4 linked regions of the Paraglaciecola sp. L3A3 genome follow. Each later gene encodes a partner of the first gene's protein in a complex. Links are inferred from orthologs where the notes say so. Each region holds a gene or a part of one and is shown on either strand. Other genes may lie near its edges. The genes, in order: accD, accA, accB and accC.

What was found.
Region 2: the proteins of accD (region 1) and accA are in contact, whole or in part, in a solved structure (PDB 8UXZ), measured with the Escherichia coli proteins. The link is inferred for Paraglaciecola sp. L3A3 from one-to-one orthologs.
Region 3: the proteins of accD (region 1) and accB are in contact, whole or in part, in a solved structure (PDB 8UXZ), measured with the Escherichia coli proteins. The link is inferred for Paraglaciecola sp. L3A3 from one-to-one orthologs.
Region 4: the proteins of accD (region 1) and accC are in contact, whole or in part, in a solved structure (PDB 8UXZ), measured with the Escherichia coli proteins. The link is inferred for Paraglaciecola sp. L3A3 from one-to-one orthologs.

Annotation. Positions count from the first base shown.
Region 1 is NZ_CP047023.1:2,079,738-2,082,692, reverse strand. The notes cover bases 1-2,916. They hold accD (acetyl-CoA carboxylase, carboxyltransferase subunit beta), read right to left. Parts: upstream 1,927-2,916; coding sequence 1,075-1,926; downstream 1-1,074. Other genes in these bases: truA (tRNA pseudouridine(38-40) synthase TruA), read right to left, coding at 2,091-2,876; folC (bifunctional tetrahydrofolate synthase/dihydrofolate synthase), read right to left, coding at 1-1,071.
Region 2 is NZ_CP047023.1:3,654,882-3,657,768, forward strand. What follows is about bases 36-2,883. They hold accA (acetyl-CoA carboxylase carboxyl transferase subunit alpha), read right to left. Parts: upstream 2,014-2,883; coding sequence 1,057-2,013; downstream 36-1,056. Other genes in these bases: tilS (tRNA lysidine(34) synthetase TilS), read right to left, coding at 36-968; dnaE (DNA polymerase III subunit alpha), read right to left, coding at 2,062-2,883. Also shown: more of tilS, read right to left, coding at 1-35; more of dnaE, read right to left, coding at 2,884-2,887. UniProt on the Escherichia coli protein: Component of the acetyl coenzyme A carboxylase (ACC) complex. First, biotin carboxylase catalyzes the carboxylation of biotin on its carrier protein (BCCP) and then the CO(2) group is transferred by the carboxyltransferase to acetyl-CoA to form malonyl-CoA.
Region 3 is NZ_CP047023.1:5,031,961-5,034,890, forward strand. Bases 40-2,930 are described here. They hold accB (acetyl-CoA carboxylase biotin carboxyl carrier protein), read left to right. Parts: upstream 40-1,204; coding sequence 1,205-1,657; downstream 1,658-2,930. Other genes in these bases: upp (uracil phosphoribosyltransferase), read right to left, coding at 40-432; aroQ (type II 3-dehydroquinate dehydratase), read left to right, coding at 725-1,159; accC (acetyl-CoA carboxylase biotin carboxylase subunit), read left to right, coding at 1,671-2,930. In the rest of the region: more of upp, read right to left, coding at 1-39. UniProt on the Escherichia coli protein: This protein is a component of the acetyl coenzyme A carboxylase complex; first, biotin carboxylase catalyzes the carboxylation of the carrier protein and then the transcarboxylase transfers the carboxyl group to form malonyl-CoA.
Region 4 is NZ_CP047023.1:5,032,945-5,035,844, reverse strand. Bases 40-2,900 are described here. They hold accC (acetyl-CoA carboxylase biotin carboxylase subunit), read right to left. Parts: upstream 2,215-2,900; coding sequence 865-2,214; downstream 40-864. Other genes in these bases: aroQ (type II 3-dehydroquinate dehydratase), read right to left, coding at 2,726-2,900; accB (acetyl-CoA carboxylase biotin carboxyl carrier protein), read right to left, coding at 2,228-2,680; GQR87_RS22600 (PAS domain-containing methyl-accepting chemotaxis protein), read left to right, coding at 40-810. Also shown: more of GQR87_RS22600, read left to right, coding at 1-39. UniProt on the Escherichia coli protein: This protein is a component of the acetyl coenzyme A carboxylase complex; first, biotin carboxylase catalyzes the carboxylation of the carrier protein and then the transcarboxylase transfers the carboxyl group to form malonyl-CoA.

The sequences.
Region 1 (2,955 bases):
ACAATACCAGCTATCAACCAAATCTAACATTGGCGCTAAAGTTTCGCTAATATCTTTATCCGCCAACATGCCGACTACCGCAATAAGTCGCTTAAATTTTTTCTGACGCAAATCTGCAGCAAGTAACCTTGTAGCCTGTGGGTTATGGGCTACATCCAAAATGACAGTTGGATTACTTTGAATGATCTGTCTACGTCCAGGTAATCTGGTGTGTTTAAACACACTAGCTATAGCTTGTTGATCTAACTCAAGCTTTAATAGTTCAATCACTTGTAAAGCAGTTGAGGCATTTTGTAACGGTATATGAGGACTAGGCAAAGAGTCAAACTTAGATTCCTTCCCCTGCCAATGAAAACCTTGCTCGTTGACACTATAACAAAAGGTACTACCTTGCCATTTGGCATCTACTTGATAATCAAGCACAGCTTGTCGTAAAGATTCAGTTGGCTCTGGCTCCCCTATCACAGCAGGAATATTAGCACGAAAAATACCGGCCTTTTCTTTAGCAATAAGTTCCTTGCTATTACCTAACCAATCTTGGTGATCTAAATCAATGCCAGTAATCACTGCTATATTTGGATCAATAATATTAACTGCATCCAAACGTCCGCCTAAACCGACTTCTAACAACAAATAATCAACACCTGCATCAAACAATAATTGCATTGCTGCCAAGGTACCAAATTCAAAATAAGTTAACGAAGTATTACCACGAGCTTTTTCCACTTGCAAAAATGCCGAGCAGTGAGCCGCTTCGCTTAACATTTCACCGTTTATTCTGACTCTTTCACGATAATCAACTAAATGGGGAGAACTAAAAACCCCAACTGTTTTGTTTGCCGCTAACACAGCCTGTTCGATAAGTGCACAGGTAGTGCCTTTACCATTAGTACCAGCAACAGTTACCACGGTTTTTTCTAGAAAAGAGATATTTAGGGTTTTAAATACAGAGGAAACTCTTTCAAGTCCGAGTTCAATATTAGTTGGATGTATCTCGTTAAGATAAGTTAACCAGTCTTGAAGAGACCAAGCCTCTTTTAAAGAGGCTTGGTTTAAAGGTACTTGTGCCATCAGTTAATGATGATGTTGATGATGTAGTTTAGATAATAAACTATATAACTTATCGCGCATTTCTCTGCGGTCAACAATCACGTCAATCGCACCTTTTTCTAATAAAAACTCACTACGCTGGAAACCTTCAGGTAACGTTTCACGTACAGTCTGTTCAATAACGCGAGGTCCAGCAAAACCGATCAAAGCTTTAGGTTCTGCCACATTTACATCACCTAACATGGCCAAACTAGCAGATACACCACCCATAGTAGGATCAGTTAAGACAGAAATATATGGTAAACCTTTTTCACTCATTTTAGCTAAGGCAGCACTAGTTTTAGCCATTTGCATTAATGACATCAATGCTTCCTGCATACGCGCTCCACCACTGGTAGAAAAACAAATTAATGGCATGTTATGTTCTAAACATGCTTCCACTGCTTTAACAAACCTAGCGCCAACTACAGATGCCATTGAGCCACCCATAAATGAAAATTCAAATGCAGCAACCGCTACCGGCATACCTTTTAATTTTCCTTTGATAACAATCAGTGCATCTTTCTCATTTGTTGCTTTTTGCGCAGCACTGAGTCTATCTTTATATTTTTTAGAATCTTTAAACTTAAGTAAGTCTTGTGGTTCTAGTTCTGCACCAATCTCTTGACGATCACCTTGATCTAAGAAGTTATTCACTCGAACTCGTGCACTAATACGCATATGGTGATCACACTTTGGGCAAACACCAAGCTGTTTTTCTAGCTCTGATTTATATAAAACCGCAGCACATTCTTTACATTTAGTCCAAATGCCTTCAGGTACGTTACTTTTAGTTAACGACTTAGTACGCGGTAGTATTTTTTCAATCCAACTCATAACAAATCCTGTAATTTAGTTTGCGAATAATTAATCAAAACAAACTAACAATTTTCAACGACAACTCTAATCATAGTTTATCGTAGTAAGCCTAGTGGCAAATAAGAGCGCTATTAAAGCACATTCACTAGCTAAACACGAAAATAAAACTGGTCTTAGAAGTGCTAATTAGGCAAAAATAAAGGGCCTAAGGGATTTTTAGGTAATTCAAACTGCTCTGGGTAAGTGACATGCACTAAATACAAGCCATGTGGCTTGGCTGTTGCGGCAGCTTTGGTTCTGTCTTTACCTTGTAATAATGCCTTCATCCATTCTGGTTTTTGTACTTTATTACCTATCACTAACAATGAACCTGTAATGTTTCTCACCATATGATGTAAAAATGCATTAGCTTGCACATCAATCACAATATAGTCAGAAAAACGGGTCACACTGATTTTTTGTAAATCACGTACTGGGGTATTGGCTTGGCAATTTACCGCACGAAAGGCACTAAAATCATGTCTTCCCACTAAATGCTGCGCGGCTTGGTGCATTAACTCATGGTCTAAGTCAACATGCACATGTGTGACACCTTTAGCCAAAATACTATTTCGCAAACGGTTATTGTAAATCACATATCGATAACGACGAGCGGTAGCAGAAAATCTAGCGTGAAACTCTTCATCAACCCGAGACACCCATTTTACAGCGATTGAATCAGGCAAAAATCGATTAAGACCAATTGACCAAGCTCTATCAGGACGTTGGCAGTCAGTATCAAAGTGCACAACCTGACAGGTTGCATGCACACCCGCATCGGTTCTGCCGGCACACACTACTTTAATAGGTGCATTAGCAATTTCAGACAATGCTTCTTCAACATGTTGCTGAACACTTGCCACTGATTGTTGACGTTGCCAGCCATGATAACTCGCCCCATCATATTCAATACCTAAAGCCAATCGCATTAAAACACTATTACCCCATAAAATTTCGCCGTATTGTAAGCAAGTTAACAACAATTAACAGCGATTTTTATTAAGTCTT
Region 2 (2,887 bases), 1.6 Mb from region 1 along the record:
GGGATCACGAATAGCTGTTGGTTAAAACGTCTGAACTGCCAGTTTTGCCACTGTAGAATTGGCTGAGCATCGTCTGTAGCCTGTAATACTTCAGGTTTTAATTGATTGATGACAGCTAAGGGAGGGCTTTGAATACCTTGTACCGACAACCAATAACGTACCACTTGGTGTAGCCAATTATTTGATAACTCAAGTAAAGCTTGTAAAACTAAACTATTATCAGCGTTTTGTACTGCCGCTAACTTCTCAGCACAAATTTCATCTAACAAATCTTGTTGCTGCCCACACAAAAATGCACTACGACTGACAGACTTGGCGAGTTCTGGCCAACGTTTTTGCAATACTGGTAATACATCATGGCGTAAAAAATTACGATCAAAATCGGTATTTTTATTGGATTCATCTTCGCACCAATGCAGTTGATGTTGCTCAGCATAAGCTAAAACGTCTTGCTGAGTGGTGTCCAATAAAGGCCGATAAAATGAAACAGCTTTCTGCTCTAAGCCTTGTATCGTCCATGCTTGATTCATGGACGACAAGCCTTTGGGACCTGCTCCTCTTTTAAGTTGCAACATAAATGTTTCTAATTGGTCATCCTGATGTTGAGCAACTAACACTTGGGCGTTTTCAGGCGCAAGTTCAACTATTTTTTTGTACCTTTCGTCTCGCGCTATAGCCTCAAGACTGGTACGAGAGGCGTTATGTAAAACCACTTTAGCACTTTGCAAGGGTACATTTAAGCTGTCACACACCTGCTGACAATGTTGTAGCCAATCATCTGCAAAAGCACTCAAACCATGATGAATATGAATCGCCTGCAAGTTAAACTTAAACTCTTTTTGCAATACACTCAAAGCATGTAATAACACATGAGAATCGACACCACCACTGTATGCCACCACTATGACAGAAGCGTTATTCAGTGGCGGTGTAGCCAGATGTTTTTTCAAAGTGTTGAGTATTTTCATATTTCTATATAAACAAAAAGCCACCTGTTTACGCAACAGATGGCTTTATTAAAATACATAATTTAAACCAAAAGCTTAAATTAGCTTATTAGCAATATCCAAAGGACATTAATCGGTCATATCTTTGCTCTAATAATTCTTCTTTAGATAAAGACGATAATTGGGCTAGTTGTTGTTTAATGGTGGCCTTTAAATTAGCAGCCATACTATCGTGATCTCTATGAGCACCGCCTAAAGGCTCTTCAACAATACTGTTGATCAAACCTAACTCTTTAATTTTCGGGGCACTCACACCCATAGCTTCAGCAGCTAATGGCGCTTTTTCTGCACTCTTCCATAAAATAGAGGCACAACCCTCGGGTGAAATAACCGAATATGTACTGTATTGCAGCATATTAACTCGATCGCCCACACCTATAGCCAATGCACCACCAGAACCACCTTCCCCAATAACGGTACAAATGATAGGTACTTTAAGACCAGACATCACTTTTAAGTTGCGGGCTATGGCTTCACTTTGGCCACGCTCTTCGGCACCCACACCTGGGTATGCTCCAGGAGTATCAATGAAAGTAATAATAGGTAAATTGAAACGTTCAGCCATTTCCATTAAACGCAGAGCCTTACGATAACCTTCAGGTTTTGGCATACCAAAATTACGTTTAATTTTTTCTTTTGTATCACGGCCTTTTTGATGACCAATAATCATCACAGCTTGACCGTCAATTTTAGCTAAGCCACCAACGATTGCTTTATCGTCAGCATAGGCTCGATCGCCTGCAAGCTCATCGAACTCAGTACACATACGTTCGATATAATCATATGTATAAGGACGCATTGGATGACGAGCTAATTGAGAGACTTGCCATGCGCCTAAATCAGCAAAAATTTTTCTGCTAAGTTCTGCACTTTTTTCTCGAAGTTTAGTGATTTCTTCTTCGATACTTACGTCGAATTCCCCACCTTGATTGACCAGTCTCAACTCTTCAATCTTCGCTTCTAAGTCAGCGATAGGTTTTTCGAATTCCAAGAAATTTCCGCTCATTTAACACCCAATAATATTTGTTGACGCTTACACTAGTAAAATAAAAGACTAGTGAAACTCTAATTTAATTTGTGGCTTGCCTAATAATTGCTGCAATTCATATATTAGCTCATCTTCGGGAGTAACATACCACTGCGCACCTAAGGTCAAGTCCACTTTTGCATCCGGATGTACATAGTGTACCTGAACCGGACAGCTTCCGCCTTGAAAAGGCTGTAAAATAACCTGTAGTTTATCGATAGTTGACGTATTGCACCAGCTCGATTCTAGATGAATTTGTAGCCATTTAGCATTTTTCTCACGGGCTTGCACAATATCCATAGCATCGCGGGCCGACATTGTATTGCCACCAGAGAAATCATCAAAGCTGACCTGTCCAGTTATTAGTAGTATTTTATCTTCCTTCAACAACTCTTCGTATTGCTCAAGCATATCTGGGAAAAAACGCACATCAATTCTGGCACTTTTGTCATCTAAAGTAACAAGCGCCCAACGTCTACCTCGTTTATTGACAATAATACGTACACCAATCACTAAGCCAACCGCAAAAGCAGTTTGATCTCTATTCGTGGGTTTTAAATCCACTAAACGGCATGGTGCATATTGTTTAATTTCAGTCAGGTACTGATTGATTGGGTGACCAGTTAGATACAAACCTAAGGTGGTTTTTTCCCCGTCAAGCCAAACTTTTTCAGGCCAAGGATTAACAACGGCAAAAGCTTGTTGCACTTGCTCTGGCTCTGTATTTAATAAGCCAAACATATCTGATTGGCCAAAAGACTCAGCTTTGGCGTGCTGACCTGCTGCGGCAATAGCATCAGGTAATGAAGCCATAATCGCTGCACGATGTGGCCCTAAATTATCTAAAGCGCCC
Region 3 (2,930 bases), 3.0 Mb from region 1 along the record:
TATAGTGGCGATCAACGTACCACCAGTGGCTAACATAGGGTCAACAATCAAAGCGGTACGCTGTTTGGTATCTTTTACTACTTTATCGAAATAGGCCACGGGTTGCAGTGTTTCTTCGTCTCGATATAAGCCAACCACACTGATTTTTGCGTTTGGGATCAATCTGAGTACACCATCTAACATACCCAAGCCAGCACGCAAAATAGGCACAACAGTAATCTTTTTGCCCTTTATTTTTTGTGTGTTAAGCATTTTTCCGTTCCAACTTTCAATCTTCACAGTTTCAGTAGGAAGATCTCGGGTTGCTTCATAAGTCAGTAAGTTGCCCACTTCGCTGGCAAGTTCTCGGAAGTCTTTACTGCTGATCCCTTTCTCGCGCATTAAGGCTAATTTATGCTGAATTAATGGATGTTCTATTGCGTGAATTGTCATCTAAATACTCATTATAACTAGTTGCAGTGTTAACAAGTGTAATCGAAATTTGTTGTCAGGTAGATATCAGATAATAAAATTACTATTTTACTTTACTCAAAATCACAATATTTATAAACTTTGCGGTAATCTTCGCTGATTCGACCAGTATTTTGCTGTTAAATTCTGTTTACTCACTATAATGGTTTAATTATTGTATTTTTTGTACATTTACTGTACAAATTACAGCGTAATCACTAAATAGTTACTTGCTGAAGGCAAGTTGGGGCTTTTTTATTAACATGGCAATCTTGTGAATTTATTACTGATAAATGGTCCGAATCTCAATATGTTAGGTAAACGTGAACCTGAAACTTATGGTTCACAGAGTCTCGAACAAATTAATGATGAGATAAACCTATATGCCGAAACTCTCGGCATCTCAGTTACTCATGTGCAGTCAAATGCTGAACATGTATTAATTGATACTATCCATAGTGCGTTTCAAAAGATCGACTTTATTGTAATTAATCCTGGAGCATTCACTCATACCAGTGTTGCTTTGCGAGATGCCCTGTTAAGTGTTTCGATTCCCTTTATTGAGGTGCATTTATCGAACGTACATGCAAGAGAACCTTTTAGACAACATTCATATTTATCGGATGTGGCGCAAGGTGTGATTTGTGGCTTAGGTTCACAAGGTTACAAATTTGCTATCGCTGCCGCGAAAAATTTTTTAAAGAAATAAAATCAACAACACTCAGTAGTTGATGACTAGATTAGAGAGAGAATAATGGATATACGTAAAATAAAAAAACTGATTGAGCTGGTGGAAGAGTCTGGCATATCTGAATTAGAAATTACCGAAGGTGAAGAATCGGTTCGCATCCATCGCGGTGGCGCTGCCAGTCAAATGATGGCTCCTATGCAATATGCAGCTCCACAACAACAAGTTGCGGCACCAGCACCTGTTGCTGCGGTTGAAGCCCCAGCTGCTGCCCCGGCAATCACTGGCCATGTTATGAATTCTCCTATGGTTGGTACTTTTTATCGTTCATCTTCTCCTGAAGCAAAACCTTTTGTTGAAGTGGGACAAAAAGTTAATGTGGGTGATACCTTGTGTATTATCGAAGCAATGAAAATGATGAATCAAATTGAAGCTGATAAATCAGGTGTTGTGACACAAATTTTAGTGGACAACCAAGAGCCAGTAGAATTTGATCAACCTATGTTTGTGATTGAATAAAAGGCGTATGACTATGCTTAAAAAAGTCCTTATCGCAAACCGTGGTGAAATTGCTTTACGCATATTACGTGCATGTAAAGAATTAGGCATTAAAACTGTAGCTGTGCACTCAACTGCAGATGAAACGCTTAAACATGTATTGTTAGCTGATGAAACAATTTGTATTGGTAAAGCTTCCGCCACTGAAAGTTATCTTAATATTCCACGAATAATTGCTGCTGCAGAAGTAACAGATGCCGACGGTATTCACCCAGGTTATGGCTTTTTGGCAGAAAACGCAGACTTTGCTGACGCCATAGAAAAAAGCGGGTTTGTGTTTATTGGCCCTACAGCCGAAACCATTAATTTAATGGGTGACAAAGTTTCAGCGATTAGATCGATGAAAGCTGCTGGTGTGCCATGTGTGCCTGGTTCTGACGGCCCATTAGGCCCTGATGAAGAGCGTAATAAAGAATTAGCTCGAGGCATTGGTTATCCCATCATAGTGAAAGCTGCTGGTGGTGGTGGTGGTCGTGGTATGCGTGTGGTCCGTAGTGAAGAAGAATTAATTTCGTCCATCGCTATGACTAAAAGTGAAGCCGGCGCAGCCTTTAACAATGACGTAGTTTACATGGAGAAATTCCTAGAAAACCCACGTCATGTCGAAATTCAAATTTTAGCGGATGGTCAAGGTAACGCGATTCATTTAGGTGAGCGTGATTGTTCAATGCAAAGACGTCATCAAAAAGTAGTTGAAGAAGCCCCAGCACCAGGTATCACTCCTGAAATGCGTGCAAAAATTGGCGCAAGATGTTGCCAAGCATGTGTTGAAATTGGTTATCGCGGCGCAGGTACCTTTGAGTTCTTATTCGAAAATGATGAGTTCTATTTCATTGAAATGAATACCCGTATTCAGGTTGAACATCCAGTATCAGAAATGATTACAGGTGTAGATTTAATCAAAGAACAACTACGTATTGCTTCGGGTCAAAAACTGACTATCAGTCAAGACGATATAGTGGTAAAAGGTTTTGCAATCGAATGTCGTATTAACGCAGAGGATTCAAAAACCTTTATCCCAAGTCCTGGACAGATCACTAAATTTCACGCTCCTGGCGGTTTAGGTGTGAGATGGGATTCGCATATCTATGCTGGTTATACTGTACCTCCATATTATGACTCTATGATAGGCAAATTAATCACTTATGGTGAAACTCGCGATGTTGCCATTGCCAGAATGCGCCATGCCTTAGATGAGTTAGTGATTGGTGGCATCAAAACTAATGTTGATTTG
Region 4 (2,900 bases), 3.0 Mb from region 1 along the record:
GGTACTATATTAAAATGTAACGATAATTTTTTAACTACTACAGGTTACACCGAATCAGAACTTGTTGGACATCATCATAAAATGTTTTGCACCCCTGAATATGTTAACTCTGGCCAATACAGAGAAATGTGGCAGAACCTAAACCAAGGGCAGTTTTTATCTGGTAAGTTCAAAAGATTAGATAAAACGGGGCAGCCAATTTGGCTAGAAGCAACTTACAATCCAATTTTTAATGCTGATGGGCAAATAACTACAGTGGTTAAGTTTGCCACCGATATCACAGATACTGTTATAACTTCACAAAAAGCTAGCCAAATTGCATTTGAGTCCTTAATGAATACCGACCAAATATCGCAAAAAGGTTTAGGTATAGTAAATGAGGCAATTATTGCCATGTCTCAAGTTTCTAATGGTTTAGCTACAACGGCCACTAGTATTAATTCTCTTAGCAATCAATCAGAACAAATTAGTAATATTGTAAATACGATTTCAGCAATAGCAGATCAAACTAATTTATTGGCTTTAAATGCGGCAATAGAAGCAGCTAGAGCTGGTGAGCAAGGTAGAGGTTTTGCTGTAGTGGCCGATGAAGTTCGTCAGTTAGCAGCGAGAACCAGTAAATCTACCGCTGAAATAGATAACGTGGTGAAAGAAAATAATAATCTTGCGTCTGAAGCTGTGAAATTAATGGAAATAGTTGTAGAAAGCTCAAAAGCTGGAATGGGGTTAGTTGAACAAACAGGTAACGCAATTAATGAAATTAGTACAGGCACAAAAGAAGTGGTTGAAGTAATAAAACGACAACTATAAAAAAGGGGCGTTTAAGCCCCTGTTTTAAATAACCTTAATTAGTTAACAAAGTAACTAATGGCCATCCATGCCTAATTTTTTCTCTAGGTAATGAATATTAGCGCCACCAGCAGCAAAAGCCTCATCGGCCATAATGCTCTTTTGCAAATCAACATTAGTTTTGATGCCACCAATCACTAACTCATCTAAGGCATGGCGCATTCTGGCAATGGCAACATCGCGAGTTTCACCATAAGTGATTAATTTGCCTATCATAGAGTCATAATATGGAGGTACAGTATAACCAGCATAGATATGCGAATCCCATCTCACACCTAAACCGCCAGGAGCGTGAAATTTAGTGATCTGTCCAGGACTTGGGATAAAGGTTTTTGAATCCTCTGCGTTAATACGACATTCGATTGCAAAACCTTTTACCACTATATCGTCTTGACTGATAGTCAGTTTTTGACCCGAAGCAATACGTAGTTGTTCTTTGATTAAATCTACACCTGTAATCATTTCTGATACTGGATGTTCAACCTGAATACGGGTATTCATTTCAATGAAATAGAACTCATCATTTTCGAATAAGAACTCAAAGGTACCTGCGCCGCGATAACCAATTTCAACACATGCTTGGCAACATCTTGCGCCAATTTTTGCACGCATTTCAGGAGTGATACCTGGTGCTGGGGCTTCTTCAACTACTTTTTGATGACGTCTTTGCATTGAACAATCACGCTCACCTAAATGAATCGCGTTACCTTGACCATCCGCTAAAATTTGAATTTCGACATGACGTGGGTTTTCTAGGAATTTCTCCATGTAAACTACGTCATTGTTAAAGGCTGCGCCGGCTTCACTTTTAGTCATAGCGATGGACGAAATTAATTCTTCTTCACTACGGACCACACGCATACCACGACCACCACCACCACCAGCAGCTTTCACTATGATGGGATAACCAATGCCTCGAGCTAATTCTTTATTACGCTCTTCATCAGGGCCTAATGGGCCGTCAGAACCAGGCACACATGGCACACCAGCAGCTTTCATCGATCTAATCGCTGAAACTTTGTCACCCATTAAATTAATGGTTTCGGCTGTAGGGCCAATAAACACAAACCCGCTTTTTTCTATGGCGTCAGCAAAGTCTGCGTTTTCTGCCAAAAAGCCATAACCTGGGTGAATACCGTCGGCATCTGTTACTTCTGCAGCAGCAATTATTCGTGGAATATTAAGATAACTTTCAGTGGCGGAAGCTTTACCAATACAAATTGTTTCATCAGCTAACAATACATGTTTAAGCGTTTCATCTGCAGTTGAGTGCACAGCTACAGTTTTAATGCCTAATTCTTTACATGCACGTAATATGCGTAAAGCAATTTCACCACGGTTTGCGATAAGGACTTTTTTAAGCATAGTCATACGCCTTTTATTCAATCACAAACATAGGTTGATCAAATTCTACTGGCTCTTGGTTGTCCACTAAAATTTGTGTCACAACACCTGATTTATCAGCTTCAATTTGATTCATCATTTTCATTGCTTCGATAATACACAAGGTATCACCCACATTAACTTTTTGTCCCACTTCAACAAAAGGTTTTGCTTCAGGAGAAGATGAACGATAAAAAGTACCAACCATAGGAGAATTCATAACATGGCCAGTGATTGCCGGGGCAGCAGCTGGGGCTTCAACCGCAGCAACAGGTGCTGGTGCCGCAACTTGTTGTTGTGGAGCTGCATATTGCATAGGAGCCATCATTTGACTGGCAGCGCCACCGCGATGGATGCGAACCGATTCTTCACCTTCGGTAATTTCTAATTCAGATATGCCAGACTCTTCCACCAGCTCAATCAGTTTTTTTATTTTACGTATATCCATTATTCTCTCTCTAATCTAGTCATCAACTACTGAGTGTTGTTGATTTTATTTCTTTAAAAAATTTTTCGCGGCAGCGATAGCAAATTTGTAACCTTGTGAACCTAAGCCACAAATCACACCTTGCGCCACATCCGATAAATATGAATGTTGTCTAAAAGGTTCTCTTGCATGTACGTTCGATAAATGCACCTCAATAAAGGGAATCGAAACACTTAACAGG